Linked DNA regions of Dinghuibacter silviterrae. The main gene of each other region encodes a partner of the protein of the gene in region 3 in a complex. Links are inferred from orthologs where the notes say so. Each region holds a gene or a part of one and is shown on either strand. Other genes may lie near its edges.

Region 1 (3,317 bases), 300 kb from region 3 along the record:
CGCCATCAACGGCAGGTTCATATTTTCTTTGGAAAAATTGACATGAAGGACGACGAAATCCGTGTTGAGCGCGGAATCGATCTGGTGATCGGTGCCGCTCAGTTCTGCAAAACGGGCGCACCATACACACCAGTTGCCACCGATCTCGACAAAGACATTCTTGTGGGCCGCCGACGCCGACTTCACCGCCCGTTGAAGACCGGCGGCAGCATCCTCCTCCGGGTGATAGGCGTGGAAGGTGCTCAGGTCCTGGGCCTGAAGCGCTCCGAAGACACCCAGCACACAGGCCAGCAATACATATCTTTTCATATCATTCGGTTGCACTGAGTTGCGGCGCCTCATACACCTGACCCCTCAACAGGTCCTCGAACACATCCCGCTTCCGGATCAGCCGGGCCTCACCCTTTTCCACCATCACCTCCGCCGGCCGCAGACGGGAGTTGAAGTTCGAGGACATCTCGAACCCGTAGGCCCCGGCATTATAGAAGACCAGGAGGTCGCCCTCCCGCACCTCGTTGAGCTTGCGGTCCCAGGCAAAGGTATCCGTTTCACAGATATGACCGACCACGGTATATATGCGTTCCGCGCCACCGGGGTTGGACAGGTTTTCTATCCGGTGATAGGCATCGTAGAACATGGGACGAATCAGGTGGTTAAACCCGGAATTCACCCCCACGAAGACAGTGGCCGTGGTTTGCTTGATCACGTTTGCCTTGACCACCAGGTATCCGGACTCGCTGACCAGGTATTTGCCCGGCTCGAACCAGACTTCCAGGGAACGGCCATATTCTTTTGAAAAGGCGGCAAAGGCCGCGCATACTTTTTTACCCAGCGTGTCCACGTCGGTTTCCGGCTCGCCTTCCTGGTAGGGCACCTTAAACCCGCTGCCCAGGTCGATAAATTCCAGCCGGTCGAAGTGACGGGCCTCTTCGAACATGACCTCCAACCCCTGGAGAAAAACGTTCACGTCTTTGATTTCACTGCCGGTATGCATGTGCAGCCCGTTGACGTGGATCTTGAACGTCTTGACGATCCGCTCGATGTGCCGGATCTGGTGGATGGAAATCCCGAACTTGCTGTCCACGTGACCCGTGGAGATCTTATAGTTCCCACCTGCCATGATGTGGGGATTGAGCCGGATACACACCGGGTAAGAACCCCCGAACTTATTGCCAAACTGCTCCAGGATGGAGATGTTGTCGATGTTCAGCAGCACGCCCAGTTCCTTGGCCTGGACGATCTCTTCCAGGTCCACGCAATTGGGCGTGAACAGGATGTTCCCGGGCTCGAAACCGGCCAGGAGACCCAGCTTCACTTCGTTGATGCTGACGCAATCCAGCCCGGCGCCCAAAGCGCGCATATACCGAAGTACATTGATATTGGTCAGGGCCTTACAGGCGTAGAAAAAGCGCGCGCTGCAAGCCGAAAAAGCACGTTGCAGCTTGCCATATTGGATGGCAATTTTATCGGCGTCGTATATATATACAGGGGTCCCGTATTCACGGGCAATATGGATCAGTTGTTCGTTGGTCATTGGGAAAAAATTTGTCAGTCAGGACTCGGGATCTGGTTGTTGTTCTTCTTCAGTGGTCTGTTCGGGCTCGTCGCCCTTTGCGCCCGCCACGAGGTCGCCGCTGGCGCTCACCGACAACCGGTCTTCCTCCTCCAGGCGATCGGTCTCAACAGGATGGTCATTCGTCACGACAAAGGGCAACACCGGTTGCTCCAAAAGGACCTCCTTGATCGTAGGCAGCTCCGCGGCCGAATTCAACCCGAAATAGTCCATAAAGGTCCGCGAGGTCGAATACACCAGGGGTTTACCCGGCAACTCCTCATTCCTGCCGGAGATGACGATCAGCTCCTTCTCCAGGAGCTTCTGCACGGAATAGTCGCTGTTGACACCGCGGATCGATTCGATCTCTCCTTTGGTGATGGGCTGTTTATAGGCGATGATGGCCAGTGTCTCCAGGGCCGCGGCGCTCAACCGTTTGAGGAACTTGTCCCCGACCAGGAGCGCCACCGTTTTGTGGTATTCCTTTTTGGTCAGGAACTGCCAGCCACCGCCGCTTTCCCGGACCTCGAAGGGATAAAACTCCGAAGCGTATTTCTCGCGGATGGCTTCCAGCGCCGCCTCGACCTGTTCGGGCACCGCCCGGTCTTCGATAAAGCCAAGGGCGTTGTTGACCAGGTCGAGCAATTCGGCATTGGTCAACGGTTTGTCGCTCGCAAAGATCAACACTTCGATATGGGGAATGATCTGGCTTAGCTCCATAATTGCATCAGCCTTGTAAGGCGGCTGCCCCGCTGACGATCTCGGTAAGTTCGGTGGTAATGGCCGCCTGGCGGGCCCGGTTGTACGAAATCTTGAGGTTGCGCAAGAGCTCGTTGGCATTTTCGGTGGCCTTGTCCATGGCGGTCATCCTGGCCCCGTGCTCCGAAGCATTGGCGTCCAGGACGGCCTTGAACAACTGGGTATTGAGGATCTTCGGCATGAGCTCGGCCACGAGCGCTTCTTTGGAAGGGTCGAAAATAAAGTCCGCCTTTTTGGCGCCGGCCTTGCTCTCCACCTTGGCGATGGGGAGGAAAGGCTCCACCTTGAAGACCTGGGTGGCAGCGTTGCGGAATTCGCTATAGACGATCTCCACGGCGTCGAATTCCTTGTCCAGGAAGGCCTTCATGGCCGCCTGGGCGGCCTGTTGGACCTGCTCGAAGGACAGGTGCAGGAAAATGTCTTTGTAGGAGGCGCTCACCTTGAACCGGTTGCGCTCGAAATATTCAAAGCCTTTTTTACCAATACCCCAGACCGTGACCTTTCCGGCGGCTAAGGCAGCCGGGTATTTCTGTTGCATGGACTGGCGGGCCAATTTGATCACGTTCGAGTTATAGCTCCCGCAGGTACCGCGGTCGGATGTGATGACAATGTACAATACGCGTTCTACCGGCCGTTGGGTCGCCAGGTTCAGCCCCAGATCTCCATCCGTGTTGCTCACGATATTGGCCAGCACTTCCTGCAGCTTCTGGGCGTAGGGACGCATCTGGAGGATGGCGTCCTGGGCGCGGCGCAGCTTGGCGGCGCTCACCATTTTCAATGCCTTGGTGATCTGCTGGGTTCCCTGGATGGATTTGATGCGGAGGCGTACTTCTTTTAACTGACCACTCATAACTGGTAAAAATTGGGGGCAAAGGTAAGCGAAAACAGGGGAAATACCTACAAAACGGCTCTTCCCCGGGATATTCTCGCCACGGGTCCGTTCCCGAACGATTCCAACAGGACGGCCACCGCCGCCACGGAGATCAGCCCCAGCCCCGACAGACAA
Region 2 (4,442 bases), on a different replicon or contig from region 3:
TTATACAAAGCGACGGCGGCGGCCAGTCCCTTATCCTCGACGGGTGCCAGGACGCTCCGGACGGAATCGATATTATAAAGAGACGTCGGTGTCAGGGAAACAGCCCCGTTCTCCTTATGCCCGCAGGCAGCAAGGACAACGACGAGGCAAACGATGGTGGGAAAACGGGTCGGCATGCTGAAATATAGGTATTATTACTCAGCCCATTACATATATGGCTGATTTTTTGTTGAAAACTAGTGCATAACAACCCCGGGCACCCCTTTCGGAAAAATTATATTTGCTGTTCGCTAAATGGTCAGACTGTGCGTTTAAAGACCCTCGAAATAAAAGGATTTAAGAGCTTCGCCGATAAGACGGTGTTGCATTTTGACGAAGGCATTACCGGGGTCATCGGCCCGAACGGTTGTGGCAAAAGCAATATCGTCGACTCCATAAGATGGGTGATCGGGGAGCACAAAATGAGTTCCCTCCGTTCGGAGAACCTCGAAAGCCTTGTATTCAACGGCTCCCGGACCCGTTCGTCCAGCGGCCTGGCCGAGGTGTCCCTGACCTTCGAGAACACCAAGAACCTCCTCCCCACCGAATTCAACACGGTGACGGTCACCCGCAAGTTTTATAAAAGCGGGGAAAGCGAATACCGCCTCAACGACGTGTCCTGCCGTTTGAAGGACATCCACAACCTGTTTATGGACACGGGTGTGTCTACCGACTCCTACGCCATCATCGAGCTCGGGATGGTTGACGACATCATAAAGGACAAAGACAACAGCCGCCGGCGCATGCTCGAACAGGCCGCCGGTATTTCCATCTATAAAACGCGCAAAAAAGAGGCCCGTCAAAAGCTCGATGCCACCGAGCAAGACCTCGCGCGGATCGAAGACCTGCTCTTCGAAATCAACAATCAGCTCAAAACCCTGGAAAGCCAGGCCAAAAAAGCCGAAAAGTATTTCGAAGCCAAAAAGGAATACCGCACCCTCTCCATCGAGCTCGCCAAGGCCTCCCTGGAAGGGTTTAACCTCACCTATAAGGACCTCCACGACCAACAGGAAACGGAGACCGACCGCCGCATCCAACTGGAAGCCGCCATCGCCCTTGAAGAAGCCACGGTCGAACAGGAGAAGGTGGGTTTTGTGGAAAAGGAACGCGCCCTCCAGTCCCTGCAACACCAATACAACGATTTGGTCCAGGAGCTGCGCACCAAGGAGAACGAAAAGAACCTCGCCTCCCAGCGGCTCCACTACCTCAAGGAACGTGAACTCAATACCCGTGATTTCCTCGATAAATCATTAAGCCAGCTCAAGGGCCTCGAAGAAAGCATCGGCTTCTCCGGCCAGCAGGTCACCGAGGAACAGGAGCGCCTCGAAGAAAGCCGCGACCGTCTCGACGACCTCAAAGCAGGCGTGGAGGACAAGCGCTACATCTTTGACGACAAACGCACCGCCACCGACCTCCTTCGCAAGGAGAACCAGGCCCTCCAGCGCCAACAGTTCGACGCCGAGAAAAACGTCGCCGTCGCCGATACCTCCATCCTCAACCTGCAGCGCGGCGTCCACCAGCTTCGGGACGAACAGGCCCAGAGCCGCGACCAGATCACGCGCTTCGAACAGGAAAAGGTCGCCAAGGAAGCCGAACTCGCCGCCAAAAAGACCGAGCTCGAAAACCTCCAGGCCCAACACGAACACGCCAAGGCCCAGATCCTCCAAACCCAGGAACGCGTCGAACAACTGCGTCTCCAGCTCGCCGATGAAGGCCGCAAGCTCGACGCCCGCCGCAACGAACACGACCTCCTGAAAAGCCTCATCGACAACATGGAGGGCTACCCCGAAAGCGTCAAGTTCCTCCACAACAACAAGGGCTGGAACCACGAGGCGCCCATCCTTTCGGACATCATTTATGTGAAGGAAGAATACCGCGCCGCCGTCGAGAATGTGCTCGAACCTTACCTCAACTATTACGTGGTGAACAACCTCGCTGAAGGGCTGCAGGCCGTTCACCTCCTCGACGATAACAAGAAAGGCAAGGCTAACTTCTTCCTGCTCGACCAGTTCGGTGACGCCGCTTCCACCGCCCCGCACCAACCCTCCGGGACGCTGCCGTCTCTGGATGTCGTCGAAGTCGACCCCCGGTATAGCACGCTTGTGCACCACCTTTTGGGCAACGTCTTCATCGCCGAAACCGAAGACGCCCTCTACCACAGCAACGGCGCCGTCGTCCTCGAAAAGACCGGTAAATACGTCAAGGGCCACTACAGCCTCACCGGCGGCAGCGTAGGCCTTTTCGAAGGCAAAAAAATCGGTCGCGCCAAAAACCTCGAAAAACTCGCCGGGCAGATCGACGCCCAGGAACGCGTCGTGTCCGGCATCAAGGAACAGATACAGGCCCGTCACCAGGAAGTCGCCCACTACACCGGCCAGCTCAGGGAACAGGCCATCCGCCAGACCCAGCAGGAGATCAACCAGCTCACCAACCAGGCCTACGCCCTGCAAAACAAGCTCGAAAACCTCCACAGCCAGGAAGCCGCGGGCGCCCGCCGTCTCGAAGACCTGGAAGACAACCTCCAGCGCACCAACGACAACGTCAGCGACCAACGCGACCTCCTCGAACGCCTCAATGCCCAGCTCGAAGAACTCTCTTTACGCATGCAAGGCGCCGAGGAAGCTTATGCACGGGCCGAGCAGGAATATAATTTTTCCCAGGCCCAATACAACGAAGCCAACCTCCACCTCACCCGTCAGCAAAGCAAGGTCACTGCGCTAAAACAAGAGCTCGATTTCAAAAACAACCAGCTCCGCGACCTCCAGGGGCAGGTCGAGCAAAACAACGCCCACCTCGCCGACACCACCCGCCAGATCGAGGAATCCGGGGACGCCCTCCAGGACTCCCACGAAAGCCTCGTCGACCTCATGCGCCGGAAAGAAGAAGCCGAACACCAGGTTAACACCTCCGAGCAAGCCTACTACAACCTCCGCAACAGCCTCGCCGAAAAAGAAAGCGAGCTCCGCCATAAACAAAAGTCAAAGGAACAAGTCGACTTCCTCCTCGGCCAGCTAAAAGACAAGGTTTCCGAGCTCAAGCTCCAGCTCGCCGGCATCAAGGAACGCCTCAGCGTCGAATTCCGCGTCGACCTCGACGCCATCATCGACGAAGAGCGCGAAACCGACACCTCCGTCGAAGACCTCACCGCCGCCGCCGAACGCCTCAAAAAGCGTATGGAAAATATGGGCGAGGTCAACCCCACCGCCATCGAAGCCTTCCAGGAAATGAAAAAACGGTACGAGTTCATCCTGGAGCAAAAGAACGACCTCGTTACCGCCAAAGACTCCCTCCTCCAAACCATCCAGGAAGTCGAGTCCACCGCCAACCAGAAGTTCCTCGACACCTTCAACGCCGTCCGCGAGAACTTCCAGCGCGTCTTCAAAGCCCTCTTCACCGAAGAAGACACCGCCGACATCATCCTCGAAAACCCCGAGAACCTCGCCGAAACCACCATAGACATCATCGCCAAGCCCAAAGGCAAACGTCCGTCTTCCATCACCCAGCTCAGCGGCGGTGAAAAGACCCTGACCTCCACCGCCCTGCTCTTCGCGATCTACCTCATCAAGCCCGCGCCCTTCTGTATCCTCGACGAAGTCGACGCCCCTCTCGACGACGCCAACGTCGGCAAGTTCACCCAGATGATCCGCAAATTCAGCGAGAACTCCCAATTCATCATCATCACCCACAACAAAACCACCATGTCCACCGTCGACGTCATTTACGGGGTCACCATGCAGGAGCCGGGCGTGAGTAAGCTCGTGCCGGTGGATTTCAGGACGTTGAGTAACTAGCGCGCCCTCGCGCTACGCCTTAAACCCGATCATCTGCCGCGCCGGCCGCGCCGGGTTCAGCAATTCCTTCAGATACCTGAAGATCTCCTCAATCTCAGCATCGTGTCCCGTTACCCGGCGATCCAACTGCTCCAGCTTTAGCAGGATTTCTTGATTGCTGACCCACATTTCCCGCATACGGGTGAAGACACGGATGATCTGGATGTTCACTTTGATGGCTCGTTCGCTGTTTAGGATGCAGGACAACATGGTTACGCCCTGTTCTGTAAATGCCAGTGGCATATACCTCCTGCCACCCCAACTTGAGGTAACAATTTGTGACCTCAAGTTGGCGAACTCATCTTTTGTCAGCTCAAACATAAAATCGGTGGGGAAGCGTTTGAGGTTTCGCCGTACAGCTTGTTTGAGCGCTTTCGTCTCTACACCGTAAAGAATAGCCAGGTCGTAATCGATCATAACCTTCTGTCCTCTAATTACATAAATGCTGCTCATGACAGTTTCGTCCGTTACCGCGGCCGATTGTGTTTCCTTTTCCATACCTCAAAATTGGAAAAGTTGCCCCTACCAAACATCAAATGTGCACAAAATATTTTTATTATCACTATATGTTTC
Region 3 (3,743 bases):
CAAACCCCATCATATATGAGCTTCATCAAAGACTTTAAAGAGTTTGCCTTAAAGGGAAATGTCATCGACCTCGCCGTCGGTGTGATCATCGGCGCCGCGTTCAAGACGATTGTGGACTCGGTGGTGAATGACCTGATCATGCCGCCGGTTGGACTTGCCATTGGGAATAAGGATTTCAGCAACTATTACCTGCCCCTGAAACAGAGCGTACGGGACGCCGTGGCGAAAGATCCCAGCCTGACGCTTGCCGAAGCGCGCAAAATAGGCCCCGTATTTGCATGGGGAGATTTCGTGACTGTTTGTCTCAACTTCCTGATCCTCGCCTTTATAATTTTCATGATGGTAAGGGGCATCGCGGCGTTACAAAGGAAGCAGGCAGAGGCACCTGCGGCCCCGGCAGGACCTTCCAGCACCGACCAGTTGCTGATGGAAATCCGGGACGAATTAAAAAACAAACAATAGGCATAATGACCTTTCGTACACTTTGGTTAAGTATCCTGATCGCGTTTGCCACAGGGGTAAACGGCCAAAATTCCATTAAAGATATCCAATCGGCCTCCGGCCAGACGTTTTCCGGTAAACCCGACAGCCTGCGACAGGGCTGGACCGTGGGTGCGTTGCTGGGGCTTACTTTTGCGCAGGCCAGCAGCAGCAACTGGGCCGCGGGCGCCCAGGATTTTACGATGTCGTTGAACACGGCGGACAATTTCTGGGCCTTTTACAAAAAGGGACGGGTCAGTTGGGACAATACACTGACCGCCAATTATGGATTCACGAACACGACCGACCTTGGCCTGCAAAAAAGCAGCGACCTGTTCGACCTTCTGAGCCGTTACGGCTACCAGCTCGACAGCGGCAAGTGGTTTATATCCGCCATGTTCGACTTCCGTTCCCAATTCACCAACGGCTACAACTACTATAAGAACCAGCAAGGCAAGGATTCCAACCAGTTGATTTCACAGTTTATGGCGCCGGCGTACATCCTGCTTAGCCCGGGTGTGCAGTACAAGCCAAAGGATTGGTTTTCTCTGTTTTTGTCGCCGGTGTCCGCTCGTTGGATCGTGTCGACCAACAAGACCCTGGCGCCCAGCTTTGGGATCGATACCGGCAAGTCGGTACTTTTCCAGTTTGGGGCATTTGCCAGCGCTATCTTTAACAAGTCCATCGCCAAGAATGTCGTCTATACCGCACGCCTGGACCTGTATTCCAACTACCTGAAGAATTTTGGGGACATAGACGTCTATTCCACGAACCAGATCGCAATGAAGGTCAACAAGGTGCTGACGGCGACCTACAACCTGAACATCATCTACGACGACAATGCCAGGCGACCGAACGGGACGCTTTGGGGGACGCAGTTCCAGTCGATCCTGGGGATTGGGCTCGCCGTGAAGTTGTAGACGGCCTAAATTTCCGTACTTTCGGGGATGGCCAACACAGAAAGCTACCAGATAAAACTTCCCCAGTTCGAGGGACCCTTCGACCTGTTGCTGTTTTTTATCGAACGGGACGAACTGGACATTTACAATATTCCGATCACCAGGATCATCAACGACTTCCTGGACTTTATCCATACCCAGGAATCGTTGAATATCGAGCTTTCCAGCGAGTTCATCCTTTTTGTTTCCACGCTCATGCGGATCAAGGCGAAGATGTTGTTGCCGCGCAAGGAGCTGAATGCCGAAGGCCAGGAGATCGATCCCCGCCAGGAACTGGTCGACAAAATTCTGGAATACAAGCGATTTAAGGAAGCGTCGGCACAATTGGCGGAAATGGAAGCCCTGCGGATGCTGATGATCAAACGGGGCAACCTGGCCAAAGAGTTGGGTGCCATCGGTGAAGACGCCGGGGAAGGGACGGAGATACAGACCATCACCATGTTCAAGCTGATGAAGGTGTTTGAAAAGGTGATGCAACGGGTGTATGACCGGAACAACAAACCTGTCCATACCGTGGTCCCCTACAATTACACCATGGAGGACAGCCGGAAGGGGTTGCTGGAGCTGGCCGGCCGGGAAAAGACATTGTCGTTCGAACGAATCTTCGAGGATGCCCAGGACCGCATCCAGGCGATCTTCCTGTTCCTCTCGATGCTGGAACTGGTGCAGTTGAAGCACTTATCCATCCTTGTGGGGGAAGGCCGCAATAATTTCATCATTGAATGGAATGAAGAGCAACCGGAGCCAGAGCCTGACGGCGTCTAGGCGTGCTTATTTTTTCTCCCATCCTTTAGTGCTCACGACTTCGATCGACATCATGGAGCGGACGGCTTCCTTGATGGCCTCGGCGTCATAAGCACATTCGTGCTGTAGCTCCGCGGGTTTGCCGTGCTCGACGATGCGGTCGGGAATGCCAAGGATCCGTACGTCGGCCTTGTATCCGTTTTCCGCCATGAATTCGAGGATGGCACTGCCAAAGCCTCCTTTCACCGTACCGTCTTCAACGGTGACAATCTTCTTGTATTTCCGGAAGACCTCGTGCAGGAGTTCCTCGTCGAGGGGCTTGACAAAACGGAGGTCGTAGTGCCCTGGTTGGAGACCTTCGGCTTTCAAGTCGCGGATGGCGGCCGCGGCAAAGTTACCGGGGTGCCCAATGGACAGGATGGCGAGTTCCTGGCCATCCCGCAGCTTCCGGCCCTTGCCGATTTCGATGGCCTGGAAGGGGGTCTTCCATTCCGGCATGACACCTTCGCCCCTGGGATACCGGATGACGAATGGTTGGGTCGTGCTGTCGAGCTGAGCCGTGTACATGAGGTTGCGCAGCTCCTGTTCGTTCATGGGCGCGCTGATGATCATGTTGGGGATACAGCGGAAGTAGGCGATGTCGTAAGCCCCGTGATGGGTGGGGCCGTCTTCTCCGACAAGACCGGCGCGGTCCAGGCAAAGCACGACCGGGAGCTTTTGAATGGCGATGTCGTGCACCACCTGGTCGTAAGCCCTTTGCATAAAGGACGAGTAGATGTTGCAGAACACACGAAGCCCCTGAGTGGCCAGGCCGGCGCTTAAGGTGGCGGCGTGTTGTTCGCAGATGCCCACGTCGAAAGCGCGGTTGGGCATCTTTTCCATCATAAATTTCAGGGAGCTGCCGCTGGGCATAGCGGGTGTAATACCCATGATGGCCGGATTGGCCTCAGCGAGCTCGATCAGGGTATGGCCAAATACGTCCTGGTATTTGGGGGGCTGCGGGGTGGGGAAATGTTTTTTATGGATCTCCCCGGTTACCTTATCGAACAAACCGGGCGCGTGCCACTTGGTCTGGTCCTTTTCGGCCAGGGCGTAGCCTTTGCCCTTTACAGTGAGGATGTGGAGCAGCTTCGGCCCCGGGATGCTGCGCATATCCTGGAGGACGTCTACCAGCTTGGTGATGTTGTGACCGTCTATGGGTCCGAAATACCGGAGCTTCAGGGATTCAAAAAGGTTGCTGCTTTTGCTGACCAGCCCCTTGACGCTTTGTTCCAGTTTCGCGGCCATTTCCCTTGTAAAGTGCTTGCCCACGGGCAGTTTGCCGAGAAGTTTCCAGACGTCGTCCCGGACGCGGTTGTACGCCGGTGATGTTGAAATGTCGGTCAGGTATTCCTTGAGCGCACCGACGTTGGGATCGATGCTCATGCAATTGTCGTTGAGGATGATCAACACATTGGAATCGGCCACGCCGGCGTGGTTCAGGGCTTCGAAGGCCATACCTGCGGTCATGGCGCCATCTCCGATGACGGCCACCACCTGGCGGTCGCGTTCCCCTTTGTA

What was found.
Region 1: EDB95_RS02030 (region 3) and scpB share a complex: the UniProt entries of both Bacillus subtilis proteins name them as parts of the cohesin-like complex. The link is inferred for Dinghuibacter silviterrae from one-to-one orthologs.
Region 2: the proteins of EDB95_RS02030 (region 3) and smc are in contact, whole or in part, in a crystal structure (PDB 3ZGX), measured with the Bacillus subtilis proteins. The link is inferred for Dinghuibacter silviterrae from one-to-one orthologs.

What each region holds. Positions count from the first base shown.
Region 1 is NZ_SODV01000001.1:158,675-161,991, forward strand. What follows is about bases 413-3,317. They hold scpB (SMC-Scp complex subunit ScpB), read right to left. Parts: upstream 2,273-3,317; coding sequence 1,553-2,272; downstream 413-1,552. Other genes in these bases: lysA (diaminopimelate decarboxylase), read right to left, coding at 413-1,534; atpG (ATP synthase F1 subunit gamma), read right to left, coding at 2,280-3,161; EDB95_RS00775 (MFS transporter), read right to left, coding at 3,209-3,317. Outside these bases: EDB95_RS00755 (thioredoxin family protein), read right to left, coding at 1-309; more of lysA, read right to left, coding at 311-412. UniProt on the Bacillus subtilis protein: Participates in chromosomal partition during cell division. May act via the formation of a condensin-like complex containing Smc and ScpA that pull DNA away from mid-cell into both cell halves.
Region 2 is NZ_SODV01000002.1:1,669,995-1,674,436, forward strand. What follows is about bases 1-4,030. They hold smc (chromosome segregation protein SMC), read left to right. Parts: upstream 1-305; coding sequence 306-3,830; downstream 3,831-4,030. Other genes in these bases: EDB95_RS23995 (ORF6N domain-containing protein), read right to left, coding at 3,843-4,030. Also shown: more of EDB95_RS23995, read right to left, coding at 4,031-4,367. UniProt on the Bacillus subtilis protein: Required for chromosome condensation and partitioning.
Region 3 is NZ_SODV01000001.1:461,835-465,577, reverse strand. The notes cover bases 397-3,315. They hold EDB95_RS02030 (segregation and condensation protein A), read left to right. Parts: upstream 397-1,427; coding sequence 1,428-2,204; downstream 2,205-3,315. Other genes in these bases: dxs (1-deoxy-D-xylulose-5-phosphate synthase), read right to left, coding at 2,211-3,315; EDB95_RS02035 (DUF3078 domain-containing protein), read left to right, coding at 468-1,400; mscL (large conductance mechanosensitive channel protein MscL), read left to right, coding at 397-462. In the rest of the region: more of mscL, read left to right, coding at 16-396; more of dxs, read right to left, coding at 3,316-3,743. UniProt on the Bacillus subtilis protein: Participates in chromosomal partition during cell division. May act via the formation of a condensin-like complex containing Smc and ScpB that pull DNA away from mid-cell into both cell halves.